3 regions of the Peribacillus sp. 05N428 genome follow, and region 1 is predicted to be linked to each of the others. Evidence: riboswitches for the same ligand, from Rfam matches in the RefSeq annotation. Region 1 holds a riboswitch; each other region holds the start of a gene.
The links. Region 1 has a riboswitch for cyclic di-AMP ahead of AC1DIV_RS21200 (TrkH family potassium uptake protein). Riboswitches for the same ligand answer to the same signal wherever they lie in the genome.
Positions count from the first base shown of each region.

Region 1 (8,012 bases):
CGAGACAAATAAAGATCCAAGACCAATCATGTGCGAGATTTTCACTTTACTGATGAATACGGCATTGACTATGGCACCAACAATGATGCCTGCCCCGGCGACGCTTACAAGGAATCCGTAATCGCTGTCCGACAAACGGAGCACGGCCTTGGCAAACGCAGCTTCTTGGGAATCGATGGCCGTTTCCATCACCACCATGCAGCTGAATAAGAAATAAATGAGCATGATATAGGAAGATTTCCGGCTGAAGTCCAGGACGATGCCCCAATCCTTTTTCATGATGGTCCAAGACAGGTAATGATTGGATTGTTCAAGGCGATGATCCTTTTCAAGATTAGGCATGAATAGAGTGATGATACCGGATAACAATAAGGCAGCCGCGTTAATATAAATCGCTAAAACGGGCGTACCGATCAAGAAAAGGATACCCGCTAGCGCCGGTCCAATCAAAAAAGCTCCAGAATCCATTAAGCTTCGTAATGAATTAAATCGTTTCCTCTGTTCAATGGGTATTAATTTTGTTATATACGACCTAGATGCTGTTCCGAACATGGCCCCTGCCATATTGATCACGAAGACAAGGGAATACATGACCCAAATAGAAGAAGTCCAAGGCAGCAAGACTATGAATACCATGCGAAATAGGTCAAGTGCCGCCATCAGGTTCCGCTTATTTATCCGGTCGATCACGCTCCCTGCCCACACATTCGTAAATATGGCAGCCATCGGTTTAACGATATAAAGTCCAGCTACCGCCAAGGCTGAACCAGTCATATCCAGAACGATTAAATTAAGGGCAATGAAATACACCCAAGAACCGAAGTTGGAGATACCTATTCCGCACAAAAGAATGGAAGGGTATTTCCAGGATACCAATGCATTTTTTAATGTCATCGCTTCTCCCCCTTTGACCGAACAATAAAAACCCCGTCCCCAAAGCAATGCTTCTCGGGACGAGGTCAATTTGCGATGCCACCTTCATGTGTCACCATACATCCCCAACAATCCTCGGCTGCTCTCGGAAAGTGATTATTTCATTTTACTTTTCTTTACGTCCACATTAGGTATTACTAAATTTTAACATTAATGGTTAAATGCTGTAAATAAAGCAAAAAAACTCATTCAAAATAAATGAGTTTAAAAGCAAAACAAGATATGGATTTTTCGCTCACCGTTCCTGGATAGAACACAGGGATTACAATAATTGAATACCGCTAATGAATGTTGGAATCAGTTGATTTACCTTGGGGAAAACAATTTTAAAAACGGATTCTTTTTCTTATCCGTTATCCTTAATTCATTCATGATGATTTGATCCTCATGATCGGCTATCCATTTCCTTAGTGCATCTTTATCCTGGCATTGTGTTAAATATGTTTGGCCACCCTTGCCTGTAGCATTAATAACATATCTATTGAACGTCTTCTCCATAATTGCCCGCCTTTTTAATAAAATGTATTGAATTTAACTAATAATGTACTGCTTTTTCCTTTATCTTTTACAAAAGAAACATAATATATCTATTACAAATTTTGATTGGCAATAGCATGTTCTGCTTGAAATTATTGAATAAAGTACATCGATGCCGGTTATCATAATTGGATTAATCGAACCTATCATAATGTGCTAACTAATATTTGTCAATACGTTTTTTAAATGTAAATAAAACGTAAATTTTCAGTTTTGTTAAAGAAATATTTTTTTACGATTTAGGGGTTTACAACTGCTAAATGATGGGAGTAGAATACGTTTATCAATTTAATGCATTTCGGCCAAAACTCATGGAAAATGAGTACGGAGGACCCAATCATTTGGGGTTAATTCTGCCTTGCAGAAGGGATGAGATCAGCTCTTTCGCCATCCTACCCGTCAGCTAACTTCGTCGGCTAAAGCGAAGGAGGTCATAAGACCGCCTATTTCGGAAGCTTTTTTTGCACGCTTTTTGTAGCAATACAGCTATTCGATGTTTTCGCAGGTCTTTTTATTATGCCTTTAAAAAGATTCGAAAAGCAGATTGATGATTAAAAGTCATACAGTAGGGATGATCATTTGAGAATGACAAAATTGGATCCGCCAAAAATACTTGTACTCGGCTTTGCCATCCTGATCCTTATCGGGGCCTATTTATTGACCCTGCCGATTTCCACAGAAAATGGCCATGGTCTTTCTTTTCTGGATGCTTTATTCACCTCGACTTCCGCTACATGTGTAACAGGACTGGTCGTTGTGGATACGGGATCGACCTTCACCACTTTTGGTGAGTTGGTCATCTTAACACTGATTCAGGTAGGCGGCTTAGGGTTCATGACATTTGCGACATTTTTCTTTTTATTATTAGGCAAAAAGATTTCTTTAAAAGGCAGGTTAGTTCTGCAGGAGTCGTTAAATAATCTATCCATGGCGGGTGTAGTCAGATTAGTGAAACGGCTTTTAATTTTCACGGCCATCATTGAGGGCATGGGTGCCCTTATCTTATCGATTCGCTTTTCTTTTGACATGCCAACCGGCAAGGCGATCTATTACGGTGTTTTTCATTCCGTCTCGAATTTCAATAATGCCGGCTTTGATTTAATGGGGGAATTCAGGAGTTTGACCCCATATGTATCGGATCCATTCGTAACCCTTACCGTTGCCTTCCTCATCACGTTTGGCGGGATAGGCTTTATCGTGATGAATGAACTATACGAATATCGGAATACACATCGTTTATCCGTACATACGAAGATCGTTCTGACGACTAGCTTGACCCTTACGATTGCCGGCGCGATTTTAATCTTTTTATTCGAGTACGGCAATGCCAAGACATTGCAGCCTTTATCTTTCATGGGTAAAATGCTGTCGTCTTTATTTCAATCGGTATCACCACGGACGGCAGGCTCCAACACGCTGAATATCCCTGATTTAACTCAGCCTGCATTACTGCTCATCATTTTCTTGATGTTCGTTGGGGCATCACCCGGATCGACTGGCGGCGGGATTAAAACGACGACATTGGCGACGATTGCCGGAACGGTTTGGTCACAGATCAAAGGTAAGGGTGATGTGGTCTTGTTCCGCCACCGCATCGTGAGTGAAACGATTTTTAAAGCATTATCCGTTACATTCATTGGTGTATTCGTGGTTTCCATCATCTCCATTCTGCTGACCATCACTGAAAGTGGAACTGACTTTTTGATGATTTTGTTCGAAGCCACTTCAGCTTTCGCCACCGTGGGACTTTCAATGGGTTTGACCCCGGAATTATCACCGGTCGGCCGGATGCTCATCATTTTCACGATGTTTGCAGGCCGTGTTGGTCCTTTGACTTTTGCCTTTGCTATCGCCATGAGGCGCAAGCCAGATCCGTTCCGACGTCCAAAAGGGAAAATCATGATTGGTTAATAATGAATGAAGGAGTGTAAAAGATGGGAAAACGACAATACGCCGTGATAGGTTTAGGCAGATTTGGAACCAGTGTGGCCCATAGATTATATACGGCAGGCCAAGAGGTTTTGGGTATTGATGTGAACGAGGAAAGAGTCGAGAATGCGGAACTGAACGTTACCCATGCAGTCATGGCGGATACGACCGAAGAAGAGACATTGAAAGCAATCGGAATCCGTAATTTCGATTGTGTCATCGTAGCCATCGGAAATGACATGCAATCGAGCATTTTAACTACCTTGCTTTTAAAAGAGCTTGGGATCAAAAAGGTCATTGCCAAAGCACTTAATAAAAATCACGGTCAGGTGCTCACAAAAGTCGGTGCCGACTGGGTCATCTATCCTGAGAGGGATATGGGGGAACGGGTCGCGAATCAGCTCCTTTCCCCTAATATGCTGAACTATATAGAGCTTTCTAAAGAATACAATATCGAGGAAATCATCCTCCCCATGAGCATGAAGGGAAAAAGCCTCAGGGAGCTTGATTTACGGGCAAAATATAATATCAGCGTCATTGCCATCGTGAGTAATGGAGAAATTATCATAGCACCGTCACCGGATCAGGATATCCATGAAAAAGATATGCTTTTAGTGGTTGGCAATAAAGAAGATCTGGCCGTCTTTGCCAATATTGAATAAAATCCGGCAGGTTCCGGCTCTTGCTCCTTTTGAAGGCTAATACATACGAGAAGACCGCCATAAGGAGGTCTTCTCGATGAAATTTATAACGAACATGCCCGTGCCCTGGATATGTATGTATTATTTTTTCGTACTGATCGCTTGGGCAAGAGTAGACTTTATCGTCACTTTATCAAAAGGAAGTTGAAGCTTAACGGCAGTCATGGCTATTTCCGGCCGAAGTCCTGAAAGGGTTGTTTGAATTCCGATCAAATGCAAGGATTCAATCAATTGAGACAGCTGGTGTGCGGATCCGCTATCTATTGCATGAACGCCGGATAGGTCAATGAAAAGTCTGGTGACATTTTTTTCAGCGCACTTTTGTAAGGTGTTTTCAAGCAAGGACATGCCCCTCGCCGTGTCAATATCTCCTATCAGGGGAAGCAATGCCGTGTTATCTTTAAGGGAAATGATGGGTGTGCTCAATTCATCGATCGTTGCCTGTTGGGCTTTCATAATTTTATTGGCATACCTATGATTCGCTTCCGTAAACCGCTCCATCACTTCACTGATCACCTTCACCACTATCCGATACCAGGAGTTTATTTCCTCCTGTGTATATTGATCTCCATGCAATTTCACAAACCGGTCAATATAATCCAGGTATTGCTCTTGCGTACGGAAAAACTCCCTCAATATAAAATAAATGGGTGTGTTTAAATGCTGCTCATCCTGACCGATCTCTTCAATCCAATCACCAAGCTGCTTAAAGAATTCCCTCTCCTCTGTATCAAAGACCTGAAAGAAACGTAAATGGAATTCATTATTTTGCTGCTTAAGTTTTTTAATCACTTTGGGATCGGTTGAGCTATATACACCCGCACTATCACCTTTATTCAATGATGCATACCAATCCTCAGTCAATTGTGCTGCCACACCCAATAAAAAGGAATATAATTCTTTATTTACGTGCATAAACTCCTCCTATTTAGTTTTTTATAAAAAGCAATCTTACCTGAAAACGGCATTGCCAGGGAATTGAAATATTATCAACAAAGCAAGCATCGAAGAAAACCTCTTCCATACTTAAAACCTTATGCTCTCTGATGCCTGATGCCCCCCTCTTTCCATATACCTTCCCAGCTGTTTTTGAAACCATGTTTTAAAAAAAAGATCAGCAAAGCCTTCATCTATCATTCTGGTAAATCTGCGTTCCCAAAACTTCATAGTGTTGTTATAGTTTACCATTTTTATTTTTTGTTAACAATTTCCACCCACAAAAAAAGGACCTGATCCCAGATCCTCCGTTTAAAACCATTTCACCTTCTCATTTCCTAAATAAAGCCGTCCATAAACCTTGCACCCCAAAGGTTTCATCCGATTGTTCCATTTTCCTCATTTTCCGTATTTCCACCACATCGAATTCCTTGAAGATCATTCTGAGTTTTTCTTCGGTAAAACCTAAACCGCCTTTAAGGCTTCTTTGCCTATATACTTCCCAATCTGAAATATCGGAACCACCCAATATGCCGCCTTCGACAAAACAAGTGATCGAATACAACCCCTTAGGCCTTAACGCCTTTTTCACCATCTCCAAATAGTTCATCCTTCGATGTGGAGCAATATGGTGAAAACAACCTGAATCATATACGAAGTCATATTGTCCTTTTGCAATATCCAAATCAAATATATTCCCTTGAATGAAGTTCACTTGGACATTTTTATCTCCTGCCCGTTCTTTTCCCCATTCAAGGGCTTCCTTCGAAAGGTCCACCGCATCAACGGAACAGCCCTTTTGAGCAAGGTAAATGGCATTTCTGCCAGGTCCGCATCCAAGCTCAAGAACCTTCCCTGGCCCAATTAACCCACCATCAAAATATGAAACCAAATTCTCATCAGGGAAATTTTCGAAAAAGGGAACCCCTTTTGTGCGATCTTCATAAAAACCATTCCAGAATCCAGTTGGTTCACGCAATAATGAGTCCAGCATGTTCAACAGATCTTCATAGGTTGTAATCGTCTCCGACAAAACCATCACCTCTTCCATTTTATCCCACCATTTAATTATACTCATTTCGCCCAGTGCCTCTGTAACAGCCGCATCAAAAATGCGTTACATATGACGTTCAGACACCAGTGGACCTTATTGTTATATAATGCTCACTGGAATTTAAAGGTATCAATGATGCACGCAAACTGCCTTCTGATGATATGATCCATTCTTACTCAATAACCCGATGATCAGCTCATTAACCATGTTAGGGAAGACATGGGTTTTATACATGCATGTCAAATATTACATGTTCTTTACAGCGGATCCGGTTTAGCTTCAAAAAACAAAACTCAGCTCTATGTGGTATCCTGATGTCCTCACAACCGTTTACTGATGATTATCTTTCTATACATTCCATTCAGCATGATCGGCCGATCTTCTTCAATTTCCATTTTCTTCTCATGTCCACTGAACAAGTCTTCAAACCTCAAGCCAATATCCGTTCCTAAAAATCGAATGATTTGCCTCAGAAGCTTTTTGGGCACTGAAAGACGTTCATCTTTAGAAATAAACTTATCGAATAGTATTATTTTCCCCTCGCCTTTTACAACCCTGATCATTTCCCGAAGACATTCATTGGCATCAGGTACGACGGAAAGAACCAAACTTCCCACTACATAGTCAAACGATTCATTAGCGAATTCCATTTGCTGTGCATCCATCTCGAGGAAACTGATCGATGCATCATCAAATTTCCCCATTGCTTTTTTTAGCATATCCGCCGACAGGTCTATTGCCGTTATCTCAAGGTCAAGGTTTTTGATCAACTCCAAATCGGCCCCCGTACCTACTCCCACAAACAGGACCTTTGCATGATCATGAAAATCCAGCTCTTCAAACATTCTTTTCCTGGCATCTAAAAAGAGATGAGAGTTGAAGATTTTGTCATAAACCGGCGACCAAAATTTATAAATCACTTTATTCCACGAATTATTCAACATCCCCACCCCCTTACATACATCTTCCATGAAACATCATAAATCCCTTCCAAGCGGATATTACCTCTGGAAAATTAGTACAATTAAAAAGTATATGCGATGCAGTGATTCACTAAAATTGGCATGTTTCTTTTCATAAACCCTCCAAATCTGTATGATCCATAGTAACCAAACTACCTTGACTGTCATAGTAATATACTATAAGATATACCAAAGGAGGTGAGGATTTGGTTCAACGACAACTATCCTCTGACTTGCTTCGCGGACATGTAGATACGATGATTCTAAAACTCCTGCAAAGTGGCGATAAATATGGTTATGAAATCAGCAAACTGATATATACGAATTCCAATGAGCAATATGAAATTAAGGAAGCGACGATGTATTCCAGCCTGAAACGGCTGGAAAAGGATGGATGCATCATCTCTTATTGGGGAGATGCCACACAAGGCGGAAGAAGGAAATATTACAAAATCACCCCAATCGGGGAAAACACATATATCCAAAATAAAAATGACTGGGAGCAGGCCAAGCGAATACTTGAGCGCCTTCTCTAAGAAGGGAAGATGAAATTTGATTGAAAAACTGAATGCACATGTTCATGGCATTTTTGCCCCGTACAAAAGTGCAAAAACAGCAACGGAATTGGAAGAAGAACTGCTGCAAAACTTACTGGAAAAATACGATGACCATAGAAGGAATGGTGCCAGTGAACAGGAAGCGTTCAAGCTGACTGTTGATTCGATTGGGGAGGTATCAGAGCTCATGGAATCCCTCAATCTGCAATACAATGTGCTTGAGCAGGCGATAAGCATGGACTATTCCAGGCATCGCTTATTGGATTCCGACTTCCGCTCGGTTTCGGTTCATGATGGGAAGTTCAATTCCTGCGATTTAAGCCGTTCTGACTTCAGCCATTCCGACCTGACGAGCAGCACATTTAAAAACAGTAACTTAGATCATTGCACCTTTGAAAATGCC
Region 1 is NZ_JBFTMS010000028.1:13,276-21,287, forward strand. It holds gene AC1DIV_RS21190 (MFS transporter) at 1-894, opposite strand, end outside; gene AC1DIV_RS21195 (hypothetical protein) at 1,240-1,431, opposite strand; cyclic di-AMP (ydaO/yuaA leader) riboswitch at 1,761-1,903, shown strand; gene AC1DIV_RS21200 (TrkH family potassium uptake protein) at 2,056-3,381, shown strand; gene AC1DIV_RS21205 (potassium channel family protein) at 3,405-4,061, shown strand; gene AC1DIV_RS21210 (STAS domain-containing protein) at 4,182-5,015, opposite strand; gene AC1DIV_RS21215 (class I SAM-dependent methyltransferase) at 5,368-6,069, opposite strand; gene AC1DIV_RS21220 (class I SAM-dependent methyltransferase) at 6,411-7,031, opposite strand; gene AC1DIV_RS21225 (PadR family transcriptional regulator) at 7,310-7,588, shown strand; gene AC1DIV_RS21230 (pentapeptide repeat-containing protein) at 7,605-8,012, shown strand, end outside.

Region 2 (8,012 bases), on a different contig from region 1:
TCAAGCATGCTAAACGTGTTCACATACACCGTCCCCGCTTTTAACCCCCTTACCATCCGGTGCGCCCGTTTTAAATCATTGGTCCATAGACCTGCAGCCAATCCATACAAACTGTCATTTGCCTTGTTCAATGCATCCTCTTCATCTTTGAACTTGATAACCGACAAAACCGGTCCAAAAATTTCTTCGCGGGCAATTGTCATATCATTGGTAACGTTCTCAAAAACAGTGGGCGTAAAGAAATATCCATTTCCTGCCTCCGTGTTTCTTTCTCCTCCCATGACAAGATTAGCTCCCTGTTCCAGACCGGCCGCTACATATTGTTGAATTTTGTCAAGTTGCTGCAAGGAAACCTGCGGTCCCATTTGGGTCGTATGGTCTAAAGGATTCCCTACACGGATGGATCGTGCTTTCTTCACGAATGATTCCATGAATCGATCATATATGCTTTCCTGCACAAAAAGTCTTGTACCCGAGGCGCATACTTGACCTTGTGCAAAGAAGATACCAAACATGGATCCATTCACTGCATTCTCAATGGAAGCATCATCAAAAATTATATTTGGTGATTTCCCCCCTAATTCAAGGCTAATTGGTTTTAAGTTCTTACTTGCTGCCTGCATGATTAGGCGGCCAGTATTAGTTGAACCCGTAAAAGCGATTTTATCGACGTCAGGATGGGAGGAGAGGGCATCACCCGCTATCTTCCCGTATCCAGGAATGACATTGATGACTCCATCTGGAATTCCGACTTCTTGAAAGATTTTAACCAATTCCAGAATGCTTACAGGAGTTTGCTCAGCTGGTTTTATCACAATCGTATTGCCTGCCGCTAAAGCAGGGGCAAGCTTCCACATCGTCAGCATAAGCGGAAAGTTCCAAGGCACTATGGCCCCAATGACACCGATTGGCTCCTTCAAGGTATAATTGAACCGGTTATTGGGAGAGGCAAGGGTACTTCCCTGGACTTTATTGGCTAATCCCGCATAAAATTCGAGTACATCTATCATGGCTGGCATCGCAATGAATTTTGTTTCATTGATTGGCAGCCCGTTATCTTGTGATTCGACCTCGGCAAGCATATCGGCTTTCTCCCACAGTGCCTGTGCCACTTTATTCAGTAACCTCCCTCTATCCCCCGGTGCCATTTCAGCCCACGGGCCAGATTCAAACGCCCTTCGTGCAGCTTTTACCGCTAAATTAACATCTTCCGGACCTGCCTCGGCAACTACAGCATTCACTTCATCTGTTGCAGGATTAAGTGATTCAAATGTTCTTCCAGATATTGAATCAACCCATCTCCCATCAATGAACAATCGATAGTTTTTCCCCATCATCGTTTCCCCTTTCTAGTTAAAATCTCCAAACAACAAACACATATCTATTAATACAATAAGGCTGCGCACCATTTTTTTATTGTAAAAAACGGAACATTCAGAATATTTTTCGTGCATTAAAACCAAACAAAAAAGATCCTCGTCACCATGAACGGGATCCTTCAAATGTAATCACTATATAACAAGAACGTTATATTGGGTTTGAAGATTTCTTTGAAACGGCATCGATGAATTCAGTAGGAGTCAGATAACCAAATTTTTTAAATTCATTAATTAAATGTGATTGATCAAAATACCCATTCTCATTAATCACATCCCAAACTGTAAAGGCCTGTTTATTCAATAACATATGCAGGGAGTTTTGGAACCTCACTATTTGGCTGAATAATTTAGGCGGCATCCCTACATGGGCATCGAATTGCTTTCGCAAGTATCTTGTAGAGTATCCGGTCTCAGCAGCTAATTGATTCATATTTACATTTCCTTTAGAAGAATATATTTTGTTCAAGGAATATTCTATAATTGCCGGCAAACCGTTACACGTAAAAATATTAATCCCTATTTCTTCTTTGAACAGCTTTATTCTTCTATGAAAATCCCGTTCAGTTATTAACCTTTCCATAATGGTAGGTTCAATTTTTAACATATCAGCTAAAGGAATTTGGCGATCGATCACCTCCTTCATGGAATATTTAAAATGCTGGGTTTCCTGCTTAGGCATAAACCTCACACCGAAATATTCACAATTAGCCTGAAAATTTATCGTTTTGTACTTGAGGACAGTCCCGTACACATCTGCGGAAGGTCTTTCGGGATCGCAATAAAATAATATGTCGATGCACCCATCCGGAATGACGGACATTGGATTCATTAAATCCCGATTGATTTTAAATTGATAGAACAATGTAGTGGAATGGTCAGAATTTCTTTGTTTATATTCTATATAATAATCTGATAGAATCTCGAATTCCGGTTGGAATGGAAAATAGTCGAAGTTATTGAAACTCTGAATGATTCTCAGCTACCATCACGCTCCTTTTATATTACACTGTCACCAAAGCCTTTTTACCACTGCAATAAGCTTGCATTTGCCCCAATTACTACAGTAATCGATTGGCTGAGTGGTCATCCGCATCACTACACGGGTCAGGAGAGCCGTTCATCATTCTTCCCACCCCTGGCCATTATCAATATGAGCGTTGTTTTTATAATTTTCGACAAGTATTTCCAAATCCCTTTTGACTGAAAGATTTAAAACAATATCCAACTTACAGAACTGTGAAAATAAAAAAAGCAAACCGTAGTCAAGGCTCGCACAGTTTATAAACAAAAGAGTTCGGAATGGTCAATACCACAGATGATTGCGGGAGGAGGCTTGGCAGACTGTTGGCGGGAAGGAACGGATTTCCTGATACCAACTGCAACGTTGATTTCCACTCCAGGCACTCGCTTTCCGCGGGCGGTCCGTGAGCCTCCTCGGCGCCTATGCGCCTGCGGGGTCTCACTTGGACACGCTTTTCCCGCAGGAGTCTCGCACCTTACGTTCCAATCAACTTTGTTTTATAATTCAGATGGAACCGGAATCAAAACTTTTAATTAGACTTGGTTATCAATGGTTTTTACTGTTTTATAATCCTTAATGGATTGAAGAAATTAGCGGCACTCACGCGGATAACTGACTAGCCAAGACACCACAGACGCTTTCGGCAAGGAGGCTTGGCAGAGTATCGACGGAAAGTAACGGATTTCCTGATACCAACTGCAACTTTTTTAAAAAGAAAAAAATGTAGACAAACTCGATGAAAATCGAATTTGTCTACATTCTGTTCTATAAGATATGGAACTTACTTCTTTAAATGATATGGCACTGTCGTAACAACCACATTTCTTTTATAAAGTAAGTAAGCGCGAATCAGTAAACTTGATTGGTTATGAAGTATATTGTGCCAGCCCTTCTTCGGAATGAATTGGGGGATGATCACCGTAACTTTATAATTGGATTCACTAGCCTTATGTTCTACTGTATCCACAAATTTAGTTAGTGGCTGAATGATACTTCTGTAATAAGAATTCAGTGTAACGAGCCTTACATCCGGCTGCCATTTTTTCCATTTTTCTTCGAATTTCTTTTCATCATCTCTTTCAAAAGCGACATAAACGGCAATGACCTGATGTGCAGATAGAGATTTCGCATAATTTAAAGAGTTCTCAACCACATGAGTTATACCCGCAACAGGTACAATGATGATATTTCCTTCAATTGGTAAGATCGGCTCACATGTTGTAATCCTTAGTTGGTCTCCAACTGCTTCATAATGATTTCTAATTCGATGAAAAATTAAAATGATGATAGGTAAAAAAATCAAAACAGGCCAAACCTGACTAAATTTGGTTAAAAAGAATATCATCGTGACGATAAAGCTAATTATGGCACCAATTGAATTAATGGTTAATTTCATCATCCAGCCTTTTGGCTTTTCGCGAATCCATTTAACAATCATCCCTGTCTGGGATAAAGTAAATGGGATGAATACACCAACCGCATAAAGCGGAATGAGATTTTCCGTATGTCCTTCAAATGCGACTATCAAGATGATGGATGCAAGTCCAAGTATGATAATTCCATTGGAATACCCTAAACGGTCCCCTCTGATCGTAAACGCCCTTGGTATGAATTTATCCTTCGCCAGATTTACCGCAAGCAAAGGGAAAGCCGAATATCCAGTATTTGCCGCAAGTATCAAGATCAATGCAGTTGTACCTTGAATGAAGAAATACATGAAATTCCGTCCAAAGATCCCTTCAGCAATCTGGGAGACGACCGTTACCTCTGCGCTAGGAACAATGCTTAAATAATAGGCTAAGAATACGATTCCCGAAAACAAAACAGCTAGTAAGGAACCCATCGCTACTAATGTTTTCGCAGCATTATTCGGTGCTGGATCTTTAAAGTTCGGGATTGCATTGGAAATCGCTTCGACTCCTGTCAATGCGGAGCTTCCTGATGCAAATGCTCTTAGCAGTATAAATAAACTGATGCCGGCTACCGGAGTCCCGATTGACGTATGCAATTCCGGTGAGACTCCTCCCGTCAGAATCTTGTAAATTCCAACCCCAATCAAGATGAACAAGGCTAAAACGAATAGGTACACCGGATAGGCCAAGACAGAGGCCGATTCCGTAACCCCCCTAAGATTCAAGATAGTAAGTAGGATGACGAAAATAATGGCTATGAGGACATTATAATCATGCAGGCCGGGAAAAGCGGACGTGATGGCATCCGTACCAGCAGAAACACTTACCGCGACAGTTAATATATAATCGACCAATAAGGATCCTCCAGCTATCAACCCTGGATTGACACCTAAATTGTTTTTTGAAACCACATAGGCTCCCCCGCCATGTGGATAAGCGAAAATGATTTGTCTGTAGGACAAAATCAAAGCGGTTAACAGGATCAATACTCCAATCGCGATGGGGATTGAATACCAGAATGCCGCAGCACCGACCGTGATCAGGACAATCAATATTTGCTCCGGCCCATATGCAACCGAAGACAAAGCATCGGAAGATAATATCGCCAACGCCTTTGTTTTATTAAGCTTTTGTTCACCAAGTGCATTCGATTTTAAAGGTCTCCCGATCAAGAACCTCTTTATAGAAGATAACATTAAGAATTCACCACCAGTTTAATTTATAAGTTTATGTTTCCCAGCTGTAGCAAAAAACGAGACGGAACACAAAAATGCCTACAAGTCATAGCTAAATAGACCTGTAGACATCAATTTTTTTGTCTAACAAGCTCCACCTTCCTTCTCATATAACGCTTACGAGGTTAGCTGTCGGATTCGGACCTAAGAGTAGCCCTACCTTTTAAAGGATTCACCCCTTGGATTGTAAAAACAATCCCAATAACGGGTCCCCCGCACCATAAGGTTTAAGCGATTTAGAAATATGAAACTGTTGATTATCATACTCCCGTGAAATGGAAAAGTAAATGAAAATTTTGCACAGAAATAGAATTATTATTTATAAACGAGGCTTTATTCTTGACTTATATAACAAAAGTCATGCATACACATGATTCGAAGGTAGTAAAGGAGGAAAGTAAACGTCTAAAAGGGATATTAAAGAGGACAATGAACAAAAGATACATTTCCAAAAAGGAAAAATGATCACCACATGAAACGTGATGGATCAAGTAAAACAGATCTGCCCCAGCTTGGATAGTCATTAAATCAGAATTTTCTCTTTCCGATTCCATTATTAATTCCCGTCCAATCGGGGGCATTATTCCACTGATCTACGCTAATCAGTTCCTTCCTTCTTGAATTGGCCTCAAATTGCTTTTTTTAAAGACAAAGTATTTCTGGCCAAGATAGTTAAGCACTGTATAAAAAATTGTTCCTATCAGAACAGCCAAATTTTGTTGTATGGATAAATGAACGGTTCCTTCCAGTGATTCTGCAATGGCTTGGCCTATAGAATAAGCGGCGGAATAACAAATCAGGATGACGCAAAAGAAACGGGCAACTCCTCGACGCCATTCTATATCGCTTTTAAAGGTAAAAGTCCTGTTCAAAAGAAAACTCGTTATAGCTCCCGTACCATTGCCGATAAAGGTGGAGATCCAGTAAGATAATTCAAGAACATTCATGAGAAAAAGCATGATGGAAAGTCCAACCGCTGTATTGACTATTCCAACCAATAAAAAGCGGATAAAGGAGTTAGTTTGTTTTAGATAGTTTTTCAATACTGTTCCGTTCATTGTCTAGTTGCTCCCGTTTTTTTAAATCGAGCGGATTAAATAGATCAAGATCAACAATATATTTAGGTCGGCGTTTGGATTCATTATAGATTTTACCTATATACTCCCCAATCAAGCCGACAGCAATCAACTGTAGTCCACCGATCAACCATATGGAGGTGATCAATGAGGTCCATCCAGTTTCGGTCTGCCCATAAAATTTCAACCATAAAAAGTAAGACCCAAAGAGTAAGCTAATGAAAAAGGAAAGACATCCTAGCCATAATACCAGCCGGATCGGTGTAACTGAAAAAGAAGTAATGCCATCAAGCGCAAAAGCAACCATCTTCTTAAATGGATATTTCGTTTCCCCAGCCAATCTTTCTTTACGGTCATAATAAACAGAGTCCGTCTTAAACCCAATGAGCGGTACAATCCCCCGCAAAAAAAGATTCGTTTCATCAAAACGTTCCAACTCCGTGATCGCCCTTTTGCTCATTAGCCGGAAATCGGCATGATTATAGACAAGGTTGACCCCCATCTTGTTCATCAATTTATAAAAACCTGTTGCAGATGTTCGTTTAAAGAATGAATCAAGGTCCCTTTTCTGGCGGACACCATATACGATTTCACATCCTTCATTGAATTTCCGAATGAATTCCGGGATGACTTGAATATCATCCTGTAAATCTGCATCAATGGAAATCACACAATCTGAGGCTTCCTTGGCTGTAAACAACCCAGCCAGAAGTGCATTTTGATGTCCAGCATTCCGGGAAAGCTTTAGCCCGCGAACATATTCATTATTAATCGTTTCTTTGTAAATGATCCTCCAAGTTTGATCCTTGCTCCCATCATCGACCAACAAAATTTTACTTTGACCGGAAACAACATTTTCATCGACCAACCCCCTCATCAATCCACAAAGCTGGGAAATGGTTTCCTGCAAAACGCTTTCTTCGTTATAACAAGGTACAACAATCGTTACAATCGGTGAATTCATTCTATTCCCCCCTTTTCACATGACTCTGTATAAATGAATTTTCCATACGCTTCCTTTTTTCGTAAAAACCCTATCCAGCAGCAATCCGTTTTCCTTCGCGTTGTTGATTGGGATGGCAGAAAATATATACGTACCGCCTAATCCTTTAAACGCATCCATGTTGAGGTCCAAATTTTCCAGCTCTTTCTTCGAGCCTTTCTTGAACATATAATGCTTCCCAAGCTCATCGGTAAACAGGTAACAACGTCCTCCCCATTCATCAAAGTAGATTCTGATGTTTTTATTCTTAGCCAATTCGTTTTCAATTATTTGACGAAATTGATGTTTGTAAGAAAGCGGATAAAAATTGTTATAGCTATCGAGCGTGTAAAATCCATTATATTGAGCGATTGCGGGATGCAGCCCAATGCTGGCAACACGATACTCTTCTTGTGGACGGTCTATATGATCTTTTATTTCCTGAAAAAGGCTTTCTGAATAGAACTCTTTAAAAGAGGGTTTTTTATTGTGAGTGATCTCTTCATTAAAACCCATTAAAATCAGAATTTGAATGGCGATGAAAATAGAAAGGGTTTTCTTAGCATAGTCGCTGTGTTCCCAAATGATTTTTATCGCGAGGGCAAACCCTAAGTAAATTACCATCGGCCTTAAAAAGTGAAATCTGGCAAAATTAAAGGTATCCAGGGTATGGAACCTTTCCGTTAAAGGAAGCCAGCCTTTATAAAACCAAAATGCGTACCACGCTGAGAGCATAAAATTCAAGCCGAATAAAAAAACATATACCTTCTCCTGTCTCCACAGTTTTTTGGTCAGAATAATATAAAGGGCAAAGACTGTAATCGGCAGGATGATAAGAGCATGTACAGTCATGACATGCGTATGTCCAAGAACGAAATTTTTGAAAGTAAGCTTAACGACCCAATCG
Region 2 is NZ_JBFTMS010000008.1:31,255-39,266, forward strand. It holds gene AC1DIV_RS10140 (aldehyde dehydrogenase family protein) at 1-1,334, opposite strand, end outside; gene AC1DIV_RS10145 (helix-turn-helix domain-containing protein) at 1,528-2,241, opposite strand; gene AC1DIV_RS10150 (APC family permease) at 3,182-5,008, opposite strand; cyclic di-AMP (ydaO/yuaA leader) riboswitch at 5,146-5,291, opposite strand; gene AC1DIV_RS10155 (GtrA family protein) at 5,650-6,105, opposite strand; gene AC1DIV_RS10160 (glycosyltransferase family 2 protein) at 6,065-7,087, opposite strand; gene AC1DIV_RS10165 (DUF6044 family protein) at 7,103-8,012, opposite strand, start outside.
Region 2: linked by a shared signal. The riboswitch ahead of AC1DIV_RS10150 (APC family permease) and the one ahead of AC1DIV_RS21200 (TrkH family potassium uptake protein) in region 1 are both predicted to bind cyclic di-AMP.

Region 3 (8,012 bases), on a different contig from region 1:
CCCTTTTGCGCCTTCAACCAATTCCATCCTCATATTAGTTAACTGAATGGCCGATAGGCCTTTACGGATCGCCGAATCATCTACATTGAATTCTTTAGCAACCAAGATGGCAGCCAACGCATTAAGAACATTATGATGACCTAAAACAGGTATCTCATAACCGATTTCCTTATCACCGCTTGCGATTGTAAACGTGGTACTGTCTGCCCCTTGGCTAATGGCCTGTGGATATAAATCATTTTGTTCCGTACGTCCAAAAGATATTACGTTTAAATCAGGAAAATCCTTTTTGATCCGATTGCGAAGCAATGGTTCATCACCATGATATATCAGCGTTCCATCTTTCGACAAACCTTCGACAATTTCCAACTTCGCATTCGCGATTTCCTCGCGTGATCCTAAATCCAATAAGTGTGATTCACCGATATTGGTAATGATCGCTACATCAGGCTTTGCCATTTTGGATAAGAACTCGATTTCACCGCGACTGCTCATTCCCATTTCCAAAACAGCCGCTTCCGTATCCTCTGCCATAGAAAGCACCGTTAACGGCAAACCTAAATGATTATTGAAGTTTCCATTTGTTTTATGAACCTTATAGGCAGTGGCCAGCAGCGCAGCGGTCATATCTTTCGTAGTGGTCTTACCGTTGCTCCCTGTTATCCCAATGACTTTTATATTCAACTCCTGGCGGTAAGAACGCGCCAATTGCTGAAGTGCTTTCTCAGTGTTTTCGACAATAATTATCGGTAAATCATCAGGAGGATTCGGAACATCCCTTTGCCAAAAGGAAGCTGCAGCCCCTTGCGCTAAAGCCTGCTTGACATACTGATGGCCGTCAACCTGCTCACCCTTAAGCGGAATGAACAAACATCCTTCCTTAACCGTTCTTGAATCGATGGTAACCCCATTAATTCCTTTGGACTGGAATGGACTGATATCATTCAATCCCTCTGCCATTTCATGTACTTGTTTTAACGTTCTCTTTATCATTTTGTTCCTCCTACATTCATCGAACCGTTGATCGCTCTCCGTTAACCAAACGAAGCAGAAACCAGTTTAAATCGCACCGGTTCCTGCTGATTGGAATCCATCAAATCAAGGCTTGATGGATTGTGGAGTTTACTGATACTTTACCTGCATGATCAAACTGTATATTTGATTTGTTGTTTTTCCTGATGACGTTCCAAGGCAAGTTTCACGAGTGTTTCAATTAGCGCTGGATAGTCGACACCTGTGTGCTTCCACAATAACGGAAACATGCTGAATGGAGTAAACCCAGGCATTGTATTCACTTCATTAATATAGATTTGCCCCAAATGCGTCAAGAAGAAATCTGCGCGAACCAATCCAGAGCAATCCAATGACTTAAAGGCAGTAATGGCCATTTCGGATAAAGCTGCATACTCGCTTTCCGTTATCTCCGCCGGAATGACCATCGCTGAATTACCGTCTACATATTTTGCTGAATAATCATAGAAGGCAAAATCTTTCTTAGGGATGATTTCGCCTGCCACTGAACAAGACGGTTCATCATTACCAAGAATACCAAACTCGAGTTCACGAGCAATGACCCCTTCTTCAATGATGACCTTCCGATCGAATTGAAAAGCTTCCGCTACCGCTTTTTCCAGTTCATCAGCATCATTACATTTGCTGATACCGACACTTGAGCCTAAATTGGCAGGTTTGACAAAACAAGGGTACCCCAAATCATCCGCTACCTTTTTGATGGCACTTTCAGTATTCTTCTCCCATTCAGAACGGATGAACCAAGTGTATTTCACTTGAGGAAGTCCCGCCTGGGCAAAAATGTTTTTCATGATGACCTTATCCATTCCTGCTGAAGAAGCTAAAACGCCATTCCCTACATAAGGAAGGTTCAACAGTTCCAGCATCCCTTGTACGGTTCCATCTTCTCCATTCGGTCCGTGAAGCAATGGGAAAATTACGTCATACCCTGTTGATTCACTATTTTCATCAGTTGAATGTGCTTGCAAGGCAAGAGGCGAGCTCGATTTTTCCGGTGAAAATGTCAATGCCTCCACGTTCTCGGCAGGACCTGTTAACTTTGGTCCATTAATCCATGAACCATCTTTTGTTATGTAAATCGGATATATATCAAACTTTGCTAAATCGAGAGCTTTAATGACCGCTAAAGCCGTCTGCATAGAAACCTCATGCTCCGCAGATTTTCCACCATAAAGCAAACCAAGTTTAGTTTTCATGAGTTATTACCCTCCAATATTCTTTTAACCATGTTCATTGTATCACTTTACACTAAAACGGATAAAGCGAAACTTCCATCATTGAGGCTTTTCCAATGATGGTTAGTTGAGCCAATCGGGCATTTACAGGCTGTTGGCTCACCACATTTCTTTTTCATTACATTTGTCACCGAGCATCCTTACAGCCTGTTAATGCGGGGTAAAGCGAAACTTCCATCATTGAGGCTTTTCCAATGATTACTATTTTGCAGAACACAGGATAAAACCGCCACATCCTGTGGCAACTCCTGTGCTAGCACATCCTGTGCGTCGCAATCGGGCATTTACACGCTGTTGGTTCAACACATTTCTTTTTCATTACATTTGTCATCAGGCTTCCTTACAGCCTGTTAATGAGGGGTAAAGCGAAACTTCCATCATTGAGGCTTTTCCAATGATTACTAACTTACTGAACACAGGATAAAACCGCCACACCCTCTCTTATCTCTTATGCATGAGACGGTAAGTCTTACACCTAAAAAGTTCAAGGAATTCAAATAAAATTAGGAGGATGGTGTATTTTTAATAACACTTTCCCAAATCTTCTCTTTTCGATTGAAGATAATAAATGCATCGGGCTCCTTACTATCTCTATCCGAAAAGGAATCATGCATCTCATCCATGTTTAAATAATCCCCTACGACCCATGCCGGTATCTCAATTTTCGTTCTAGTATACTTAACATCCCGAAAGGAAAAAACGAGCCCCTCTGCCAGAATATGAGCCAAAGAAGCAATGATTTCTGCAGGAATCGCCGTCAGCTCTTTTTTCTTTCTGATTCCAAGCCACGTCCTCTCTACTTTTAATGGCTCCAGCTTTAGCGGAATCAGACTTCCTAACATCATATAATATGTCGAAAGAGAACGAAAATAAATTTTATTGAACCAGCCATCATCCTGGGCAAGGTACACAAATTGGTTATTCAATTTACGGAAAAACGGGGGATCCAGATGGGTTTTAGCATGTCCTAAATATAAAAGTTCCGCTATTTCCCTTCCATCCAATTCATCCAGCCCTTCCGTTTCTTCAAAATCGATCCAACAGAAATCTCCATATGCCCGGACATTTTCTTTAACGAGCTTCGCAATAGCTTCAGATGAAGCGCTCTCAAGCAGGACATTCAAATTGTATTCCCCACCATCGAATTGATGTTTCAATAATAAGATCGAATCCAAGGTATACGGAAGCGAATTGACGAATTCACGAAAATTGAGTCCATTAAAAAGGACAAACCGTTCGGAAGCCTGCATATACATGTATAAGATATCATTGCTATCATTCTTCATAACCTGACCCCCTCCGAGCTCTCAATCAATAATGTTATTTTATCAAACTTTTGGAGTTTCACGTAAGTTATATAACCCCAATATTAATCATCATCTGCATCGTTTAAATAACATGAATCAAAATCCATTTTAACCAATAGGAAAAAATATAGAATTCGAAGAATGGATCATGAATGGTTTTATCATTCATTCACTCATTTCATGTGGCCGCTCCCCTTTATGCTGATGATCCCCAGCGCAAAATACCCGACATTAGTCAAATCAACGTATTTTTAAGCCTGAAGGTAGTTTCATTTCACAACACATGACCTTCTGGGAGGAAGAGGAAATGATTTGGTTTTGGGGTAAACAAGATGAAAGGCTTTATGAATTTGGGGGTATTTTGACATCCGGGAAGACGCGTCAAGAAGTAGTTCCCTCCATAACACCTGAAGGAAGCAGAGTTTTACAGTCATCGAGAAAAATTAAGGAAGCGCTTTTTCATTCAATAAAAAAAAATCCAGAGTGACATTTCACTCTGGATTTTTTGTATCAAGAAACTTGTTGTTCTAGTTCTTTTTTGGAAGGAGGGTTGAATTGACCTTCCCATTTAGAGATAACGATTGCCGCAAGTGAATTACCAATAACGTTTACCACTGTACGTCCCATATCAAGAATACGGTCGATACCGGCAATAAATGCAAGACCTTCAATAGGAATACCGACAGTTCCCAATGTCGCTAAAAGAACTACGAAAGATACACCTGGTACACCCGCAATCCCTTTGGATGTGATCATTAACACTAGCATTAGCGTGATTTGCTCATACATGCTTAAATCGATTCCATACATTTGAGCGATGAAGATAGCTGCTAACGCTTGGTATAATGTAGAACCATCAAGGTTAAAGGAGTATCCAGTCGGAATAACAAATGTAGCAATATGTTTCGGACATCCCGCTTTCTCCATTTTTTCCATGATTTTCGGAAGAACCGCTTCTGAACTTGCAGTAGAGAAAGCAAGAATCAATTCTTCTTTTAGAAGTTTAATCAAAGTAAAGATATTGAATCCTACAAATTTTGCAATAAGACCCAGAATGACAATTACAAAGAAGATCATTGTTCCGTAAACAGAAAGCGCTAACTTTCCTAATGGAATTAAAGATTCCAAACCGAACTTGGAGATAGTCACACCGATTAGTGCAAATACACCGATAGGAGCGAATTTCATGACCATGTTAGTTAGGTAGAACATTCCTTCAGCTACACCTTGGAAGAAACGGAATACTGGTTTACCCTTTTCACCGATGGCCGCAATACTTAGTCCAAACAACACGGAGAAGAAAATTATCGCTAGCATATCGCCTTCTACCATGGCTTTAACTGGATTGGATGGCACGATGTGTACAAGTGTATCTACGAACGATTCATGCTGCTTAGTTTCTGCTGTATCAACATATGTGGAGATATCAGTTTGTTCCAGGTTATTCATATTCACACCAGCACCAGGCTGGATGATATTCGCTGAAATTAAACCAACAGCAATCGCTATCATAGTTACGACAACAAAGTATGATAATGATTTAGCACCTAGTTTTCCTACCGCTTTCAAGTCACCTACACCGGCAACTGCAACGATAAGGCTGGATACGATGATCGGCACTACGATCATTTTAATCATTCGTAGGAAAATGTCTCCGAATGGCTGTAAAAAGCTTTGGGCCGACTCATTACCATAAAAAATGGCACCAACGATAATCCCTAGAATTAAACCAATGAAAATTTGGCTAGCTAAACTTAATTTGAATTTCTTCATTTACTTTCCTCACCTTCCATAAAGTCTTTGATGCAAAAACATTTTTGTCTCGGTAAGGGAAACAAGATACTAATAAAAAGAAAGTAATTTTTCTTTTTTTGAAAAACTCTGTCTTTACGCCGAAAAAAAAGACACTTCATGTGTCGATTTCTTATTGGCGTGAATATTCACACATGTTCCCTTAAAGACGCTGACGAGGTTAGCTGTCGGGTTAGGAATTGGAAACACAAATGCCCTTTCATTTCTGAATTCACCCCTAGCGGATAAAATCCACAAAAATGGGTCCCCCGTTCTTGGAATAAGATTAAGCGAGTTAACTTATAATAAAATATTATACTAAAAATGATAATCTGTAAATATTTATTCGCATCAGTTCTAGAAAAAATCTTTTAATATGTCTGAATATTCTGCATTAAAGGCTGTTGTATCTATAATTACGCTTCCCGATTTTTAATCAAATAAGTTATATCGATATAATTAATTCCTAATTTAACATCACCTCTCTTGTGAAAAAAGCGGTTATTTTTCCAGAATGCCAAGTAACAGATATCTTACTTTTTCCCTAGAGGTGAATTTTTTATAAGTTCCAGCTTTCACTTTTTCAAATTGAATCGGGGTAATAAAATAAGAATGGTTCTTCACTGCCGCATTCGGCTTCAGCAGGATGACGTCACCTACAGACGGTCCCTTTATGATTTCTTGCTTCCCTTCAGCCTTAAGACCTTTTGTAATGTAATGTTTATCCACATGGCCTTTATTAGTCAACTTGTAAATATAAGGCTGCTTTTGGTATTGTACGGCCTCTATCGGAATGGAGGGTACACCGGCTTTCTCATTGGTTATTACAGTAAGATTCACTTTCGATCCCACTAACAAAGGTTCCGTTTCTTCGCCTTCCGGTTCGATTAAAGCCTGAAATGGAAATCTGTTATTTTTTTTTAATGATGGCTCTTCAGCGGGATAGGAATGGATACGGCCTATCTTCCCTTTCAATGCCTTTTTTGAAACAGAGGAACTTGCTTTTATAGTCATGCCCACTTCAGCCTTTTTCATTTCCTCTTCGGAGAAATCCCCTTCAATTGCCATATTTGTCGAAACAATGGATATAATGGGATTATTCAGGTTTTTATTGATATTTTTAACGACACCATCAGCCTCGCTCGTCGTTACAATTGCATTGGACTGCTCCTCAATCGAACTTAATTTAGCATCAAGCATTTTCACTTTTTCATCCAACCTGTTTTTTTCTAGTTCCTGCTTGTACATTTCTTGCTCAATGTTACTTTTAATAAGATCTGAAGAGCTTGTCGTTATATCAATATTCAAGTTCTTTTCCACCGATTCATCAATTGCCGCTTCAGGTTCACTGATCACGGTCCCCTGATAAGACCTCAACTTCCCTATGTATTCCTCAATCCCTGCAATTTCCCCCTCCGCGGCCGTTTTCTCCGCTTCCAAATTCGCTTTAAGCGCATCAAGTTCGGTCGTCGTATACTCAAACAACGAGGAGCCAGCCGTAATCGCATCGCCTTCTTTTACAAGGAATTTCTTAAAATCATTTTTCTTGGCATCAAAATAAATATCATACTCTTCTACTGGTTTAATTACCCCATTTGTTTGAATAGTATCCGTAATTGTATCTTTTTTTACCTTAGTCCAGTTTTCAACGAAAACCGTCCGTTCCACTTTGCTTTCTTTTTTTTCAATAAGGTATAAGTTAACGGTTATTAACACTATCGACGCAATGGAGACCGTCGCTATTTTCCATTTACCGCTCATTCATTTCACCCGCTTTATACAAATACGCCTACTTGGATGTATCCTAAAAAGGCTTTAACAAACCATGTGGCCAAATACAATAGAACAATCATTAAAAGGACCATATAATTATTACGTTCTGTAAATTCCTTTAAATAAAAATATTGCAGAGCAATAATAAGAAATTGAAAAATGGTAATTTCGCTGAAAAAGTGAATGAAATAATCACTTCTGAGAAAATACTGACTGATGATCCCCAATGAAAAAGGATTGGCATCGCTGCCTAAATCCATTAAAACGAATAAGGGAATCAATAATGTTTTTTCTATTAATTGCAAGCCAAAAAGAATCATTTGAACGATAACTAATTTAATATAGGGGATATCAGTAACGATCCAAAAGAATAGAGCTGCTAAAAATATGTATATGGAAGGGTCGATTATTCCTGTTATTATATTGCCGCTCAAAATCAGCAACTTTGCTGCTTCGAATTCATTGGCGCTCATCTTCGTGATTTCTTTGGAGAATGATTCTGAACCAATGCCAAAATATCCCCCAACGGCGAATACTATAAGACTAAGAAAATATAAAACTATTAATTTCAATCCAAGCTTTGTGACTGCCTCTGCATTTTGCAGCTGATAACGACTCCGATAAGGCTCTAAAATGCCCTTTAACAATCCGACCTGGTACACCATAATTGGTCCTCCTGCAAAAAATGATATATCATCATACATTTTATCCTATTTTGGAAACAATTGCAGAAATAAGGAATGAATATACAAAAAAAACACATAAGCCTTTTCCTTCAAATGTAATCCTCATACTAATTTGGTGTTAATACTGACAAATGGTGGGCAAGGACTTTAATGCGCGAAGGAGTTTGTCTATAGTTCTCTCCATCCAT
Region 3 is NZ_JBFTMS010000045.1:6,574-14,585, reverse strand. It holds gene AC1DIV_RS25390 (UDP-N-acetylmuramoyl-tripeptide--D-alanyl-D-alanine ligase) at 1-993, opposite strand, end outside; gene AC1DIV_RS25385 (D-alanine--D-alanine ligase) at 1,146-2,228, opposite strand; gene AC1DIV_RS25380 (hypothetical protein) at 2,771-3,553, opposite strand; gene AC1DIV_RS25375 (hypothetical protein) at 3,882-4,061, shown strand; gene AC1DIV_RS25370 (cation:dicarboxylate symporter family transporter) at 4,085-5,347, opposite strand; cyclic di-AMP (ydaO/yuaA leader) riboswitch at 5,521-5,668, opposite strand; gene AC1DIV_RS25365 (efflux RND transporter periplasmic adaptor subunit) at 5,867-7,126, opposite strand; gene AC1DIV_RS25360 (hypothetical protein) at 7,141-7,803, opposite strand; gene AC1DIV_RS25355 (diacylglycerol/lipid kinase family protein) at 7,932-8,012, opposite strand, start outside.
Region 3: linked by a shared signal. The riboswitch ahead of AC1DIV_RS25370 (cation:dicarboxylate symporter family transporter) and the one ahead of AC1DIV_RS21200 (TrkH family potassium uptake protein) in region 1 are both predicted to bind cyclic di-AMP.